DNA from 4 places in the Pantoea nemavictus genome. Region 2 is predicted to be linked to each of the others. Evidence: riboswitches for the same ligand, from Rfam matches in the RefSeq annotation. Region 2 holds a riboswitch; each other region holds the start of a gene.
What was found. A riboswitch is a leader RNA that binds a small molecule or an ion and turns the genes downstream of it on or off. The one in region 2 is predicted to bind thiamine pyrophosphate.
Positions count from the first base shown of each region.

Region 1: linked by a shared signal. The riboswitch ahead of WH298_RS21710 (LuxE/PaaK family acyltransferase) and the one ahead of thiM (hydroxyethylthiazole kinase) in region 2 are both predicted to bind thiamine pyrophosphate.
Region 3: linked by a shared signal. The riboswitch ahead of thiB (thiamine ABC transporter substrate binding subunit) and the one ahead of thiM (hydroxyethylthiazole kinase) in region 2 are both predicted to bind thiamine pyrophosphate.
Region 4: linked by a shared signal. The riboswitch ahead of thiC (phosphomethylpyrimidine synthase ThiC) and the one ahead of thiM (hydroxyethylthiazole kinase) in region 2 are both predicted to bind thiamine pyrophosphate.

Region 1 is NZ_JBBGZW010000002.1:461,278-465,096, forward strand. It holds gene WH298_RS21705 (acyl-CoA reductase) at 1-922, opposite strand, end outside; gene WH298_RS21710 (LuxE/PaaK family acyltransferase) at 919-2,001, opposite strand; TPP riboswitch at 2,101-2,227, opposite strand; gene WH298_RS21715 (DksA/TraR family C4-type zinc finger protein) at 2,364-2,630, shown strand; gene WH298_RS21720 (NYN domain-containing protein) at 2,916-3,656, shown strand.
Region 2 is NZ_JBBGZW010000001.1:576,216-580,034, reverse strand. It holds gene WH298_RS02695 (beta-N-acetylhexosaminidase) at 1-439, opposite strand, end outside; gene chiP (chitoporin ChiP) at 491-1,888, opposite strand; TPP riboswitch at 2,153-2,248, shown strand; gene thiM (hydroxyethylthiazole kinase) at 2,282-3,067, shown strand; gene thiD (bifunctional hydroxymethylpyrimidine kinase/phosphomethylpyrimidine kinase) at 3,064-3,819, shown strand, end outside.
Region 3 is NZ_JBBGZW010000001.1:2,866,470-2,870,288, forward strand. It holds gene thiP (thiamine/thiamine pyrophosphate ABC transporter permease ThiP) at 1-1,176, opposite strand, end outside; gene thiB (thiamine ABC transporter substrate binding subunit) at 1,176-2,162, opposite strand; TPP riboswitch at 2,209-2,303, opposite strand; gene sgrR (HTH-type transcriptional regulator SgrR) at 2,416-3,819, opposite strand, start outside.
Region 4 is NZ_JBBGZW010000001.1:2,363,758-2,367,576, forward strand. It holds gene thiE (thiamine phosphate synthase) at 1-413, opposite strand, end outside; gene thiC (phosphomethylpyrimidine synthase ThiC) at 410-2,335, opposite strand; TPP riboswitch at 2,426-2,526, opposite strand; gene WH298_RS10815 (Rsd/AlgQ family anti-sigma factor) at 2,762-3,268, opposite strand; gene nudC (NAD(+) diphosphatase) at 3,357-3,819, shown strand, end outside.

The DNA.
Region 1 (3,819 bases), on a different contig from region 2:
TCTTGCCGCCGCACTCCACAAACAGCATCTGCGGCGAGTAACATCCGGCCTGGTCGTAACGCATCACGTCATACGCCACGCGGCGTGCCAGATCCGCGCCCTGGCGGGCATTGAGCGCCGAACGTGCCACCAAACCAAAACTGATTTTGTGCCCGTGCGGTAGAAACCGCGTGGTGACCGGCAGACGCTGCTGAATCGCGGCGAGTGTTTGATTGCCGCCATAGGCAACCACTACATCGGGCTGACGTAGCCAGGTCGGCTCAGTTTCAGCGTCGCCCCCTTTCCACCACACCACCGCCAGGCATGCGCCCAGTTTAGGGTCGATTTCTGCCAGCAGTTGGGCGAACCAGCTCGCCATCAGCGGCTCATTACCGGGCAGTTTGCCGATAGTGCCGGCCTTCACCAGCAAACCGCAGATCAAACTCCACAGCGGTAAGCCCGGCACATTGCCAGCCCAGATATGCAGCAGCAGCTGCGGACCAAATGCGCGCGCAAAGCCGCCATTAGGCCGTGGCTGAAACGCATCCAGCATCTGCGCATCGGCAAAGTCCTCAGCCAGAAAGCGTTTAAGCTGCGGTTCGCGGAAGGTTTTGAGATAGCCGGTTAAGCCGAGGCGCACCATCTCGGCATCGTAACCGGTGACCATCGGCAGCAGCTTTTCGGCTTTGATGCGCAGCGGATGGGTGCGATCCAACAGCCGCGCCACCGCTTCATCAATAATCGCGATGATTTGCGCGACGCTGAGCTGGCTGAGATAGGCGCGAGCATTAGCACGAATTCGAGCTGACAGCGCCGTGATCTGTTGATCGTTGAGCTGCGGAACGCACACCTCAAGACTTTCGCCGTGCTGGCTAAAACTCAGCGTGCGCCACTGCACCTCATCGGCAGAAAGACCGGGCAGATGTCCGGCAAACTCTCTCACGCCTGTACCTGCCCGGCGGCCAGAAACGCTTCCATGGTCAGCGAACAGCCTTTCGCATCGGCGCCGGTCACACGCCCTAACAAATGGAATCCGCCCGGCACCATCCTGCCGGCATCTTCCGTCAACAGGGCAGAAACCGAGTTGAAATGTGCCAGATCGTGATGCACTAGCACGCCAGTTTCACCTGCAGGCAGATCCTCGCCGGTCAGCGGATTGACCACGCGGGTGCGCACCCAGTGCGGCCCGGATTTGACCGGTGGACAGTTTTCATTGCCCTCGTCATAGAACTGCGTGCTGATTTCCGTCATGCCGTACATGTTGATGCAGTGCGAGCGGGGGATTCCGAAGGCGGCGGAGGTCGCAGCGTAAAATTCTGCGGGTTCCATTTCGCGCGACTGACCTTTAAAGCCGCCGGTATCGAGAATGCGGCTGCCTGCAGGCAGCGAGAAACAGCGCTGCTGGCGCTGCATCTCATCCAGCAGATGGACAAAACTGTAGCTGGCGCCCAGCAGCGCATAAGGCTCGCCGCTGGCTTCAGCCTGCTGCAGGGCGGTGAAAATGCGCGCCACGTCGAGCCCGTGTTCATCCACCATCACTTCACTGCCGGGCGTGCCAAACTCCTGCAGCGCCAGGTCAAGATAGGTCGCCAGCGATGAGTTCGGCATCACCACGTTATTCGGGAACAAAATGCCCATGCGAATACGATCCATGCCCGCCATGAAGCGGCGGCGGAAGTTCAGCCGCATCGAGCTCTTCCACACGTCGAGCGTGGGATGATAACTGCGTCCTTTTACCGTGCCGGTGGTGCCGCTGGTCATAAAGATCGCTTCGATATCGTCCGTTGGACGACAGCTGAGCGTCAGATCTTTAAAGGCGGAGATGGGAATAGCGGGAATGTTGCGCCAGTGCTTTACGGTGAACGGCGTGCGTCCGCGCTGAGTCGCGAAGCGGCGATAAAGCTGATTATGCTGGAATTGATAAGCGAAGATGTCGAGCGCCAGCTGGTTGAAATCATCGTCTGAAGCATCCTCACGCTGTAGGAATGTGAGCAGCGCCTGGATAATTGCCGATTCGGTCATGTTCGTAGCCACCTTTGCGATTGTGCAAAATCTCCCAGGCAAGGCCTGAAGAGTGCGAACTGTCCGCTACAAAGCACAAAGATGGAATCAGGGCGTGCAAGCCCTGTGGTTCCGCATCCCTACGCCGGTATTAGCCGGATCAGGTTCGGAGGGTCACTACGTTCCAGCGCATCAACGCCAGCCGGTAGAATCTCAGCCCGCTAACCGGGCACCCCTTGGAACAGACCGCAGTCTAGGATGGCGGCGGATGATGTGTCAACTGTGTTAAAAGTGCGGCTGATTTAAGCAGTCACGCCCGCCGGCCCGGCATAAATCCTGGCTTGCCTTATACTTTTGTTAAGTATTTTTACCGGAGGTGACGTATGGCGGGCGGCTGGTCTGAAGATGGTGCGGTGCACAAACAAATTGATGCCACGGTGGATGATGCGGTGGCCCGTGCACGCCAGAATATCGGTCACGGTGAAAGCGCCGAGTTTTGTGATGAGTGCGGCGAGCCTATTCCAGAAGCGCGTCGCGCTGCGTTAGCGGGCGTGCGTTACTGCGTGAATTGTCAGAGCAAGATCGATAAAAAACAGGCGGCAATTAGCGGTTATAACCGCCGCGGAAGTAAGGATAGTCAGCTGAGGTAGTTATTTAAATTAATAATTCAGGTTAACGGCTATTTTTAAATATCATCTACATTCATTACCTTTTATTAGAAAAACCGTTAATCTGAAGTAAGACCATTCGCATATAACCAGGCATTTCAACAATAAATACTGCTGCAATATTACTGGAAGCGAAAGTAGCGCCTGAACTAATAATTTTGATGGGTTAACTTTTACCTTGCGCAACTTGAGTTTAGCCAGTAATGCTGATAACTTAGCCCCACAACTCAACCCTGTACGCAGCGTTTCAGTTCACTGGCCGTTAGGGTGAAAAAACCGGCTCAAGCCGGTTTTTTCGTATCTAAAGGATGGATAAGAGTGCGTACAGCAGTATTTATCGACGGATACAATGTATTTTATGGATTGCTTGCAGGCACGCCCTATAAATGGCTCAACTTGTCATTACTGCTTTCACATATATGTCGGGTACAAGATCCGTCCGTAATAATTGAACGAGTAAACTATTATACCTCCTCGGTTATTCCCCATCTCGCCACACGCGGCATTGAATCACGACACGCTCAGGATACTTATATTCGCGTGCTGAAAACGACCGGAATAAATATATTTACCGGACGTCATCGACTTGAGCACGCTCGGGCTCCGCGTTTCATCAGTAAAAGCGTGCCGGCAACACGTCTGGATAAGGTGGATATCTGGGAACTTGAAGAAAAAGAAACCGACGTGAATATTGCCATCAGCATGTATCGTTTGGTTGCAAAACAGCAGTGGTTACCAACCGAAGAAAGGATTGCTCAGCTGGTATTAGTTTCGGCTGATACCGACATGACACCAGCGCTCAAGGCTATTCGCGAAGATTTTCCCGCAGTTCGTATCGGGATAATTTTGCCGCACCGCCAGGGTAACGTACGTGGTGTTCCAGGTTCACTGCAGAATCATAGCCACTGGATACGCAGAACAATCACCAATGAAGAGCTGGATGCATGTCAGTTTCCTGTTCGGGTAGCGACGCATAAAAAACCTGCGGTTAAACCCGAATATTGGTGAGCATTAAGTCTCATTGGCTTAGCAAGGTGGAGAACTACATCATTCAGATCTTGCTACTTGAGCAGGAATAATCAGCTCATCTGCCCCTGGTTTCTGGCTGTTTTGGGAAAATGTTCTAAGCTATTTAGGTAGTTAAAACTTATTCCACTGAAAGGAACTCATC
Region 2 (3,819 bases):
GCGGCATGACGTCAGTGATAAACAGCTGCCAATACTCATTGACGATTGGGATCTCAATTGACTCACCGGCCGCAATGCCCTTGAATTTCTCCGTCGGCTCCAGTCGGGTCAGATCACCAACAATGTGCGTCATTTTGAATTGATCGTTATCAACCCGCAGCGTTTCGTGCACGTTGCTCATGTAAATCGCCCAGTTTTTACTGGTGAGCGCCGGGCCGTTATTCGTAAGGGTGATGGTCGCGGTATTACAGGATGCCCAATCGGCACCGAGCTTCGCGCAATTGATGCCGTGATCGGCCGCCTGATTATCAGTTACCTGATATTGCACGCCGAACTGGCTGATCTGGTCAACAATCTGTTGATTACTGTGTGGGGACGAGCTGCAGGCCGCAACGCTGGTCACGGCCAACGCCAGCAAACTCATTTTTAGTTTTTTCATATTGATATCCTTCTCCTCGAATGAATGTCTCTGGCTCCTGCCAGGTAGGGGTCAAAACAGGGTAAATGGCGCAATAACCATAAATTTGATGTCTTTCTCATCCTGGAAGATGTTGCCGTAACCACCGCTATAGCTGGGGAGATCGCTGTGATTGTCGTAGCGGGTGTAGTGCAGTTTGAATTGGGTGTCTTTGGCGCGCCCTTGCTGGATGGTGTAAACCAGATCGAGATTCCACGCTGACTCTTTCAGGCGCTGACTTTGATCGTAAACCGGATTGGTGGACGGTTTTGCATCCCAACCGTATGCGTAAGAAGTGCCGACCTGCCAGCCCGGCAATTGCCAGTGCCCCAGATCTACCATTACGCCAGCAAACAGCGCTTTCTCGCCGTTGGCGTTCCAGTCGGAGCGGGAATCCCACCATACATCGAGGCGACCATTGGAGCTGGCATAAGAAGGCGTCATACGTTGCAGGAAGAATCCCTGGTTGCCCTCGGCTTTTACCCAGGTGCCTTCGAGGCGGAAATCAAATGCGCCTAGCGTGTAGCCGAAAGTCAGCGCCTGCAGCCAGGCGAGGCCATCATAAACATCGTTTACAGCCCCCGCGCCGCTGTTGTCGCGGTCCTTCGCGCCATAAAACTGATAGCTGGTGCGCAGCGGCCCATTGGCGAGCGGCAGCTGATAAGACGCTTTGGCAAAATACTGATCCATGTAATCTGCCGCCTGACCGTAAGCGCCTTCCAGTACCAGATGGTTTTTAAAATCATATTTGGCACCGAAGGATTGCAGCCAGGGGATTTCCGTCACGCCATCGGCTTTGCGGAAGTTATACATGTCGCGATACCACGGCGCTTTGTACTCGTCGGTCCACATCCATGCGAGGGAAAGGGCGCCCGCATCGCTAAAATCAAAGGTGGTGCCGGCTTCAACGCCGCGATAGGTTCCGGGCAGAAAGCTCCAGTGTGGTGCCAGTAAGGTCTGTCCGCTGGGTTGCAGATAACCTGCGCGTAGCCAGTTTTCCTGCCATTTCGCTTTGAGCGCGGCCTTATAAAGACTTAAGCCACTCTTATCTCCGCTCCAGTCCTCATCCCAGCGCGTGCGGGCGTTGCTAAAGCCAATTTCGTTCGGTGCAGCGGGCCCACCATGACTCAGTTCCAGCGCACCAAAAGCCGCCAGATCGAGTCCAATCACATCACCCGCATAACCGGATGAGAAATCGAGATTGGCGTTGGCAGAAGCGTGATGCAGGTTGGCATCATATTGACCGTAATTACCTTTTTGCGCGTCCATCTCTTTACGATCGCGCTGGCGTTGCCAGTAGAAGATGTTTCCAGTGAGAGATGAATCGTCAATGAAACCGCTGGCTTGAGTGGGGGAAGTGGGAACAAAAACACCGGCAAACAGAGCCGTAATCACTGCCGCAGTGAGCGGCGCGCGTAAAATCCTGCGCATAGCAAATCCTCCTTGATGCTTCCATTAATAATAAATATTTCCGTACTGTTTCATCATGAAACGAGTTGCGAGGATGCTATTTTTCGCGACGCGAATTATCAATGTAATTTATTACAAAGTATGACGTGGCGCGCAAAAAGAGCCCGTTTTAAGGGCTTCAATCAATACGTTACACGAAGGTGCAGTTTGTCCCTTTGCGAGCGGGATTCAGGAATAAAGGCGTTTGCTTGCTTTCACCTACTGACTTCCCTATGCTCGAAGCGTTGTTTTGACTCGGGGTGCCCCTTTAATACAGGGCTGAGATACACCCGCTGACCTGATCTGGATAATGCCAGCGTAGGGAAGTCAGATGCCTGACCGCATTCGCCTTCTTGATCGCCGGTTGGGAGCTTTATGAAACAGCCTGATCCTCTTTCCCCCGCGCAACTCGCGCAATCTTTACAATTGCTACGTCAACAAGCGCCGCTGGTGCACTGCATGACCAACGACGTGGTGCAAACCTTTACTGCCAACGTGCTGCTGGCGCTGCATGCCTCACCCGCGATGGTGATTGATACGCAAGAAGCGGCGCAATTCGCTGGCTTTGCCGATGCGTTATTGATTAACGTCGGTACGTTAACGCGCGATCGTCGTGATGCGATGTTAGCGGCGGTGCAGGCAGCGCAAAAAGCGGGCACGCCATGGACGCTGGATCCGGTTGCGGTAGGCGCCTTATCGCTGCGCACCGAATTTTGTCAGCAGCTACTTGGTCTGCATCCGGCGGCGATTCGAGGTAACGCTTCAGAAATTCTCGCCCTGGCTAATCAGGCAACGGGCGGGCGCGGCGTAGATAGCCTGCATCAGGCTGATGCCGCGCTGAATGCTGCCCAACAGCTGGCGCAGAATTATGACACTGTGGTTGCGGTAACCGGCGAAGTCGATTACGTCACCGATGGCAGACAAACGCTGGCGATCCCCGGCGGCAGCCCGCTGATGACGCGGGTGGTCGGTACCGGTTGCGCGCTGTCGGCGGTGGTGGCGGCCTTTAGCTGCTTGCCTGGCGATCGCCTGCAGCATGTCGCTGCCGCCTGTCGTGTGATGTCGCTGGCCGGTGAAATGACGGCGCGCAATGTCGAAGGACCGGGCAGTTTTGTCGCTGCTTTCCTTGATGCGCTCTGGACGCTGGAGGTGGCAGTATGAAACGCATCAATGCTTTGACCATTGCCGGCACCGATCCAAGCGGTGGCGCAGGCATTCAGGCCGACCTCAAAGCCTTCTCCGCACTGGGCGCCTATGGCACCAGCGTTATTACTGCGCTGGTGGCGCAGAACACCTGCGGTGTGCAGTCGGTGTATCGCATCGAACCCGATTTCGTCGGCGCCCAACTTGATTCGGTGTTGGATGACGTGCGCATCGACGCGGCTAAGATCGGCATGCTGTCAGAAACGGCGATTGTAGAAGTGGTAGCCGCAAGGCTGAAACGCGCCAGCCTGCCGTTTGTGGTGCTGGATACGGTGATGATTGCGAAGAGCGGCGATGCGTTGCTGTCGCCGGATGCGGTGGCTAGCGTACGCGAACTGCTGCTGCCGCAGGTGTCGCTGATCACCCCGAACCTACCGGAAGCCGCAGCGCTGTTAGGACGTGCCATGGCGCAGGATGAAAAAACCATGTTACAGCAGGGTGATGCGTTGCTCGATCTTGGCTGCGAAGCGGTGCTGATGAAGGGCGGACATCTCAGCGATGCCGAGAGTCCGGATTGGCTGATCACCCGCGATGGCCGGCAGCGCTTTAGTGCGCCACGCGTGAATACACGGCACACACACGGCACCGGTTGCTCGCTGTCAGCGGCGCTAGCGGCGCTACGTCCGCGTCATGATGATTGGGCGACAACGGTGGCCGAAGCTAAAGCCTGGCTGCAGCAGGCGCTGCTGCACGCCGATTCGCTGGAAGTG
Region 3 (3,819 bases), 2.3 Mb from region 2:
CAGGCCAACGGTGGCGTTGAACAGCAGGAAAAATCCACTCGCCAGCACAATGCCCGGCATCGCCAGAATCAGCATGCCGCTGAGTTCCATGGCCTGCGCGGCGATCATTTTCTGACGCTGGCGCAGTTCGCGGCTGCTCCAAAGCAGCATCATGGTCAGCACCACACAGAGTACGCCGGCGCCGACCGCGATACGCAGCGAGGTAAAGGTGGCTTGCCACAATGCTGATTGTTGCAACGCACCGGCCACGCCACCACGTAGGCCATCGACCACCACCGCCGCCAGCGGTGGCAACAGTAGCAGCAGCGCCATGCCAATTAACACGGTATCGGTAAAACGCGCATGCCATGAGTCGCGCGGGTCGCGCCAGCCGCGAATGCTCTGGCTGCCAGTGGGAATTGCTTTGCTAAAGCGCTGACTCAGCAGTACCAATAATAAACAACAGCCAAGCTGTAGCAGGGCCAGCAGTGCCGCACGGCCAGGATCATAATCAAAATTCAGCGCCTGATAGATCGCCAGTTCTAGCGTGGTGGCCTGCGGTCCGCCGCCCAGCGCCAGCACGGTGGCGAAGCTGGCGAAGCACAGCATAAAGATCAGTGCCGCTGTAGGCAGAATCTGGCGGCGCAGCCACGGCCACTCCAGCAGTCGAAACAGATTCCAGCCGCGCAGGCCGAGCTGCGCGGCTAATTGTCGCTGCTCGCCTGGGATGCTCTCAAGCGCCTGCAGCAGCATGCGCGTTGCCAGCGGCAGATTAAAGAACACGTGCGCCAGCAGAATGCCCTGCAAACCATACGGGGAAAAGTGGTAGTCGAATCCCAGTGTCGTACACAGTTGTGCCAGCCAGCCGCTGCGGCCGTAAACGCTCAGCAGGCCAAATACCGCCACCAGCACCGGCAGCACCAGCGTCATAGCACACAGACGCAGCAGCAGATTACGACCGGGGAAACGGCGGCGATAGAGCGCGCGTGCCAGCAGGATGGCTGGCAGCACCGACAGCAGCGCCGATAGCAGTGCTTGCTCGAAGGAGAAGGCCAGCACGTGGTGCAGGTAGCTGTCGCTGAGCAGTGCGCGCCAGTCAGTGGCCGGCGCGACCATCACTAAAGCGCCAAAGGCCAGCAGTGCGACCGCGCACAGCAGCAGCGCGGTCGCGCTGCCGGGAATCAACCAGCCAGGCATTAACGGCTAACGGCGCGTTGCCATGCGCTGATCCATGCAGCGCGATGGTCGGCCACTTCCGCTGGCGTGAATTGCAGCGCTTTGGCGGGGACCTGCAGCGATTGATAACCGGCAGGCAACTCGCTTTTAATCACCGGATACATCCAGTTGCCGGTGGGAATGGTCTGCTGGAAAGCCGGCGACACCATAAACTGCATGAACTGTTGCGCCAGCTGTGGCTGTTTGCTGCTGGCCAGCTGCGCGGCAACTTCTACCTGTAAATAGTGGCCTTCGCTAAATTCGGCCGCGGCGTAGTTCTCTTTCTTCTCTTCGATGATGTGGTAAGCCGGAGAGGTGGTGTAACTCAACACCAAATCGCCTTCGCCTTTGAGGAACAGGCCGTAGGCTTCACTCCAGCCTTTGGTGACGGTAACGGTTTTTTTCGCCAGCTTCTGCCACGCATCGGGCGCGTTGTCGCCATAGACTTTCTGCATCCACAGCAGCAGGCCAAGACCCGGCGTGCTGGTGCGCGGATCTTCATAAATCACGCGCCATTTTTCCGGGCTCTCAACCAGCTCCTTCAGGCTTTTAGGCGGATTCTTCAACTTGTTCTTATCGTAGACGAAGGCGAAGTAGCCGTAATCGAACGGGATAAAGGTGTCGTTGTGCCAGCCATCCGGCAGTGTTAACGCTTTGGTATCGACGCTGCTTTTGGCAAACAGGCCGGTTTTCTCCGCTGCCTGCACCAGATTGTTATCGAGGCCCAGCACCACATCGGCTTTGCTGTTTTTGCCTTCCATACGCACACGATTCAGCAGCGACACGCCATCTTCCAGCGCGACGTATTTCAGTTCACAGCCGCACTGCGCTTCAAAGGCTTTTTTGACCGCCGGACCTGGACCCCAATCGGCAGAGAATGAGTCGTAGGTGTAAACCGTCAGAACCGGTTTGGCAGCGAAAACCGGTGCCGCAACCAGCAACAACACAGGCAGAACTTTGTTTAACACTTTGCGCTCCTTGAGGAGAAGATAAGGTTGAGTCGCAAAGGATCTGAGGAGTGGGCATCTCAAATCCCTACGCCGGTATTAGCCGGATCAGGTTCGACGGGTCTTTCTCAGCCACAAAATAAGGCACCCCGTTGAGAACGGCTCATTCTAGACATTTATATGACAGCGCGAAAGGATCACCGGCTGGAAGTCTGGTGCCACGCTTCCCGGTGCGCATGAATGCGCACCTTACAAAACTGCGCCGGCGCGATGTTCACAGCTCCGGAGGCGCAAACCAGGCGGATTTGAAGTCAAACCAGCCGAGCGTATTCAGCCGCACGCCGCGCATGCTGCGTTGCCCCTCCAGCAGCAGCCAATGATGGAAAAGCGGGTGCAGATAGTCGCTGTCGATCAGCTGCTTACTCCACTCCGCCAGCGGTAAAGCTTTCTGCCGCCAGCGCGCCGCGTCGGCTTGCCAGTCAATCGGGATGCAATGATGCATCAAAGGCAGTTCGAACAGCTGAGCAAACAGCGCGTACTCCAGCGGCAGGGTAAAATTGACGCTACCGAGCCAGATATCACTCTCGCCTTCACCCTCGAACCACTCTTCGTAACTGACTTCGCGCGTAATCAACTCAACACCTTGCTGCGCCAGTAACGGACGCAGGGCGTTGGCGATACCTTCATGCTCAACGTGGTTGTTGTACCAGCTGAGCGTGAATTGGGTTAAGCCTGCTGGTTTCTCGGCAGCCGTAAGATCGCGACGATGATGCCAGCGCGGCAGCAGGCCATAGGCCGGGAACCAGTAACGCTGATAGCCGACGCCAGCATGATTAAGCAGGGCGATAGGATTGAATAAATAGCTCACCCAGCGGCGGAAATGCGCATCTTGTCCCAGGTGTGAGCGCTGATCAAACAGGAGGAAATAACAGCCCTCTTCCAGGCGGCTCTCTTCCGATTTCTCATCAGCGTTTTCGCCCTGCAGTTTTACGCCGGCATACACCAGCTCGTCGCTGATCTCCGGCAGCACCCAAATCGATACATCGTCGATCAAGGCGCGATAGCCGAAGTAATCATCAAAGGCGGCAATTTTCAGCTGCGTTTGCTGATTACGCACCACGCTGTAGGGGCCGGTACCAATCGGCTGACGGGCAAAGTGGCGTAGCGTCTGCCATTCGCGTGGCAGGATCATCGCACTGACGCTGGCCAGCAGCCACGGTAGCCAATCGTCCGGCTGGCTTAGGTGAATATCCAGCGTCCAGGGGGCTGGTGAATGCAGCTTTTCGATATGGGAAAACAGCGGTTGACTGCGCACGCGCTCCAGCGAAGCCATCACATCCTCCATTTCCAGTTCGCGGCCATGATGAAAGCGAATCGCCGGGCGCAGGAAAAAGCGCCAATGCAGCGGCGAAGTTTGCTGCCAATGGTGCGCGATATCGGGTTCGATTTCCCCCTTTTCCTCATTTATACGCATCAGGCCGTTGAAAATTTGGCGTGCCAGATGGGTTTCTGAGCGACGCAGCGGCGAACCGGGCAACAGATTGGGCAGCGGACGGTAATAGAGCACGCGCAGAATATGCTTGCCCTGACGGAAGCTGCGGCCTAAATGTGCCGCGATCATCTGTCGGACCTGATTTTTGTCGCCAACCAGCTGGACCAATTGTTCGATGCGATCTTG
Region 4 (3,819 bases), 1.8 Mb from region 2:
ATGTCTTTAGTTTGCGTGGGATAAATGTGGCCAAGTGCAATGTAAGAAGGGCGCAGCGCGAGCGCGCGGTCCAGTTCGGCATCATCATGCGTCGATAAACCCAGGCGCAATCCTGCCTCACGAATCGCCGCCAGATCGGCAACATCGAGGTCTTCCTGGCCAAGGTGCACACCATAAGCATGGTATTTGATGGCTAAGCGCCAGTAATCATTGATAAACAGGCGTGCACGATACTGCTTGCCGAGCACAATTGCCTCGCGCACCGCATCTTCAACTTCATGATCCTCGCAATCTTTGATGCGTAGCTGGAGGGTGCGCACCCCGGCTTCTAGCAGGCGCGCGATCCATTCCACGCTATCAACAACCGGATACAGCCCCAGTTTCGGGGCCGTGGCAGGAAAGGCGTCGGTCATACATTTTCCTCTTTAAGGGTATCGGCAGCGTGATAGATCTCGCCGCCACGATTGCGGAAAGTATCCGCCATTTGCGCCATGCCCATTTCAATTGGCTGAGCTTCAGCCTGTTGGCGTGCAGCAAACTCGCGTACTTCCTGGGTGATTTTCATTGAGCAGAATTTTGGGCCGCACATTGAACAAAAGTGTGCCACTTTTCCCGATTCCTGCGGCAAGGTTTCATCGTGATAGGCGCGCGCAGTGTGCGGATCGAGCGCCAGATTGAACTGATCTTCCCAACGGAATTCAAAGCGCGCTTTCGACATCGCATTGTCGCGGATCTGCGCGCCCGGGTGGCCTTTCGCCAGATCCGCCGCGTGCGCAGCGATCTTGTAGGTGATCAGTCCCTGCTTCACATCCTCTTTGTTCGGTAAGCCGAGGTGCTCTTTCGGCGTCACGTAACACAGCATGGCGCAGCCAAACCAGCCAATCATCGCGGCACCGATGCCGGAAGTGAAGTGGTCGTAACCCGGTGCGATGTCGGTGGTGAGCGGGCCGAGCGTGTAAAATGGCGCTTCGTGGCAGTGTTCCAGCTGTTCGGTCATGTTGCGGCGAATCATCTGCATCGGTACGTGCCCGGGGCCTTCAATCATCACCTGCACATCGTATTCCCAGGCGATTTTGGTCAGTTCACCCAGCGTATGCAGCTCGGCAAACTGGGCTGCATCATTGGCATCCTGAATTGAGCCGGGACGCAGGCCATCGCCGAGCGACAGGGCCACATCGTAGGCGGCGCAGATTTCACAAATCTCGCGGAAGTGCAGATAGAGAAAGCTTTCAGTGTGATGTGACAAACACCATTTCGCCATAATCGATCCGCCGCGAGACACAATGCCGGTGAGACGTTTAGCCGTCATTGGCACATAGCGCAGCAGCACACCAGCGTGGATGGTGAAGTAATCGACGCCTTGCTCCGCTTGTTCTAACAGCGTATCGCGGAAAATGTCCCAGTTGAGGTCTTCCGCAATTCCATTCACCTTTTCCAGCGCCTGATAAATTGGCACCGTACCAATCGGCACCGGGCTGTTACGCAGAATCCATTCACGCGTTTCATGGATGTAGCGGCCGGTTGAGAGATCCATCACAGTGTCTGCGCCCCATCGCGTTGACCACACCAGTTTCTCCACTTCTTCTTCAATCGATGAACTTACCGCCGAATTGCCGATATTGGCATTCACCTTCACCAGGAAGTTGCGGCCAATAATCATCGGTTCGGATTCGGGGTGGTTGATGTTGGAAGGAATAATGGCGCGACCGCTGGCCACTTCCTGGCGGACAAATTCAGCGGTGATATTTTCCGGCAGATTGGCACCAAAGCTGTGTCCGGGATGCTGTTGTAGCAGTACTTCACTGCGAATACGCTCGCGGCCCATGTTTTCACGCAGTGCGATGAACTCCATCTCCGGTGTGATGATGCCTTGGCGTGCATAGTGCAGTTGGGTAACGCAGCGTCCCGCTTTGGCACGACGCGGTTGCGGCAGATGCTCAAAACGCAAATGATCCAAGCCTTCATCCGCCAGACGCTGTTGGGTGTAACGGGAACTCAGCTGGTGGATAGTTTCACTGTCACCACGTTCGGCGATCCACTCTGCGCGTAGCCTGGCGAGCCCTTGATGGACATCAATAGTGGCTTCTGGATCACCATAAGCGCCGGCAGTGTCATATACCGGCACCGCTTCATTCTGCTCAAACTGCGGATGATCTTTGCTGCCGCCGATGTGCGTCGGGCTCAGCTGTATCTCGCGCATCGGTACGCGAATATCCGCGCGGCTGCCGATGATCCAGATGCGTTTTGAATGAGGGAAAGCGGTTCCCTGCAGGGAATCGATAAATTCCTGTGCCTGAGCACGTTGTTCACGACGAGAAGTTTTAACAGCAGACATAGCAAGTTTCCTGTGAATGTTGGAAGTTGCTTGTCCAGAGTTCGGAAGGAGTAACAGAAACGATGCTGGGCGCCAACGTGCATCGTGCTGATGATGTCTACTCTTGTTCCCTTCGCAGGTACTAACCTGATCAGGTTCCGCGGATCCCGAATTAACGGTCTCAGCCCCACTGGGCACTCCGACAAGTTGGTGTTTTACGATATAAGCTACTTTGCTTGCTATTTCACGCCTGGGCAGTGCTCGTGACCGTCACGTACTACGTGTACGCTCCGGTCCCTGCGCGCTGTCCGAGCGTGAACTCGCTGCGCACGCTACGCTTATATCGCAAAATTTGGCTCTTGATTGTCGTTAAAGAGGACAATAAAAAAGCCCATTTAGCATAAGAGGGCTTTTTTCGAATAACAAGTTTTTTACAACAGCGGGCATTCAAGCCGGGCGGGCGATGATGCTGTCATTGGCAACCGGTAGATGCGCCAGCTGATTATCCCAGGCAAGTTGTACCAGCTTATCTTCCAGCGTGAAACGTGATTCCAGCACTTCGCCGACTTCAGAGAGCGCCGTTTGAAAATCCACGCAATTATCGTCGTTGATAGCCTGCTGCAGGTGGCTGTCGTAGAGCTGCATCATGTGGTCTGTATTCGCCTCTAATGCCGGATAGATCTGCGCGGCAACCATCAGCGGGTTATCACCCTGCATCTCACTAATAATGTGTTCATACACGCTGAAATGACCGGTTGAAAGGTAGTCCACCAGATTGTGGCAAAAGGCATCGAGTGCCTGTTCATCCAGCGTGGTTAACGCATCTTTTTGTGGCTTCATGCCAATAAGCTCATAGTACGTGACGAGCAACTGTCGGCGGGCATGCAACCATGAATCAACCAATTCATTTCCGCCGCCTACACGCTCTGTCAGGTCATCTAACTGGTTAAGCATATGGGGCTCCAGGTAGGTTATAGTTGTTTATTACACACTTAATATTAGAGTTTCAGCGTGTGGTTTGACGCTAAGGACAACGATTAAGATGCAACGTGAGATCTCAAGCTTAGACGCTGGATGGTGGATTGTCAGCCATGAGCAAAAACTTTGGTTGCCGCAAGGCGAGCTGCCGCATGGCTTATCCACCGAGTTTGGACTTAGTGGCAGCCACGCGATTTTGATTGGCGAATGGCAGGGCGAAAATGTCTGGCTGGTGCGGGAAGCGCGGCCGGATAGCATGGGCTCAGTGCGCCAACTGATTGATGAAGATGTCGGCCTGTTCCAAATCGCCGGGCGCGGCGTGCAACTGGCGGAGTTCTATCGGTCGCATCGCTGGTGCGGCTATTGCGGCCATGAAATGCACATCAGCAAGCGCGAATTTGCTTGTCTGTGCAATCACTGCCGCGAGCGGTATTACCCGCAAATTGCACCGTGCATCATCGTGGCCATCCGCCGTGGTGATGAGATCCTGCTCGCCAATCATGCGCGTCATCGTAACAACATTTACA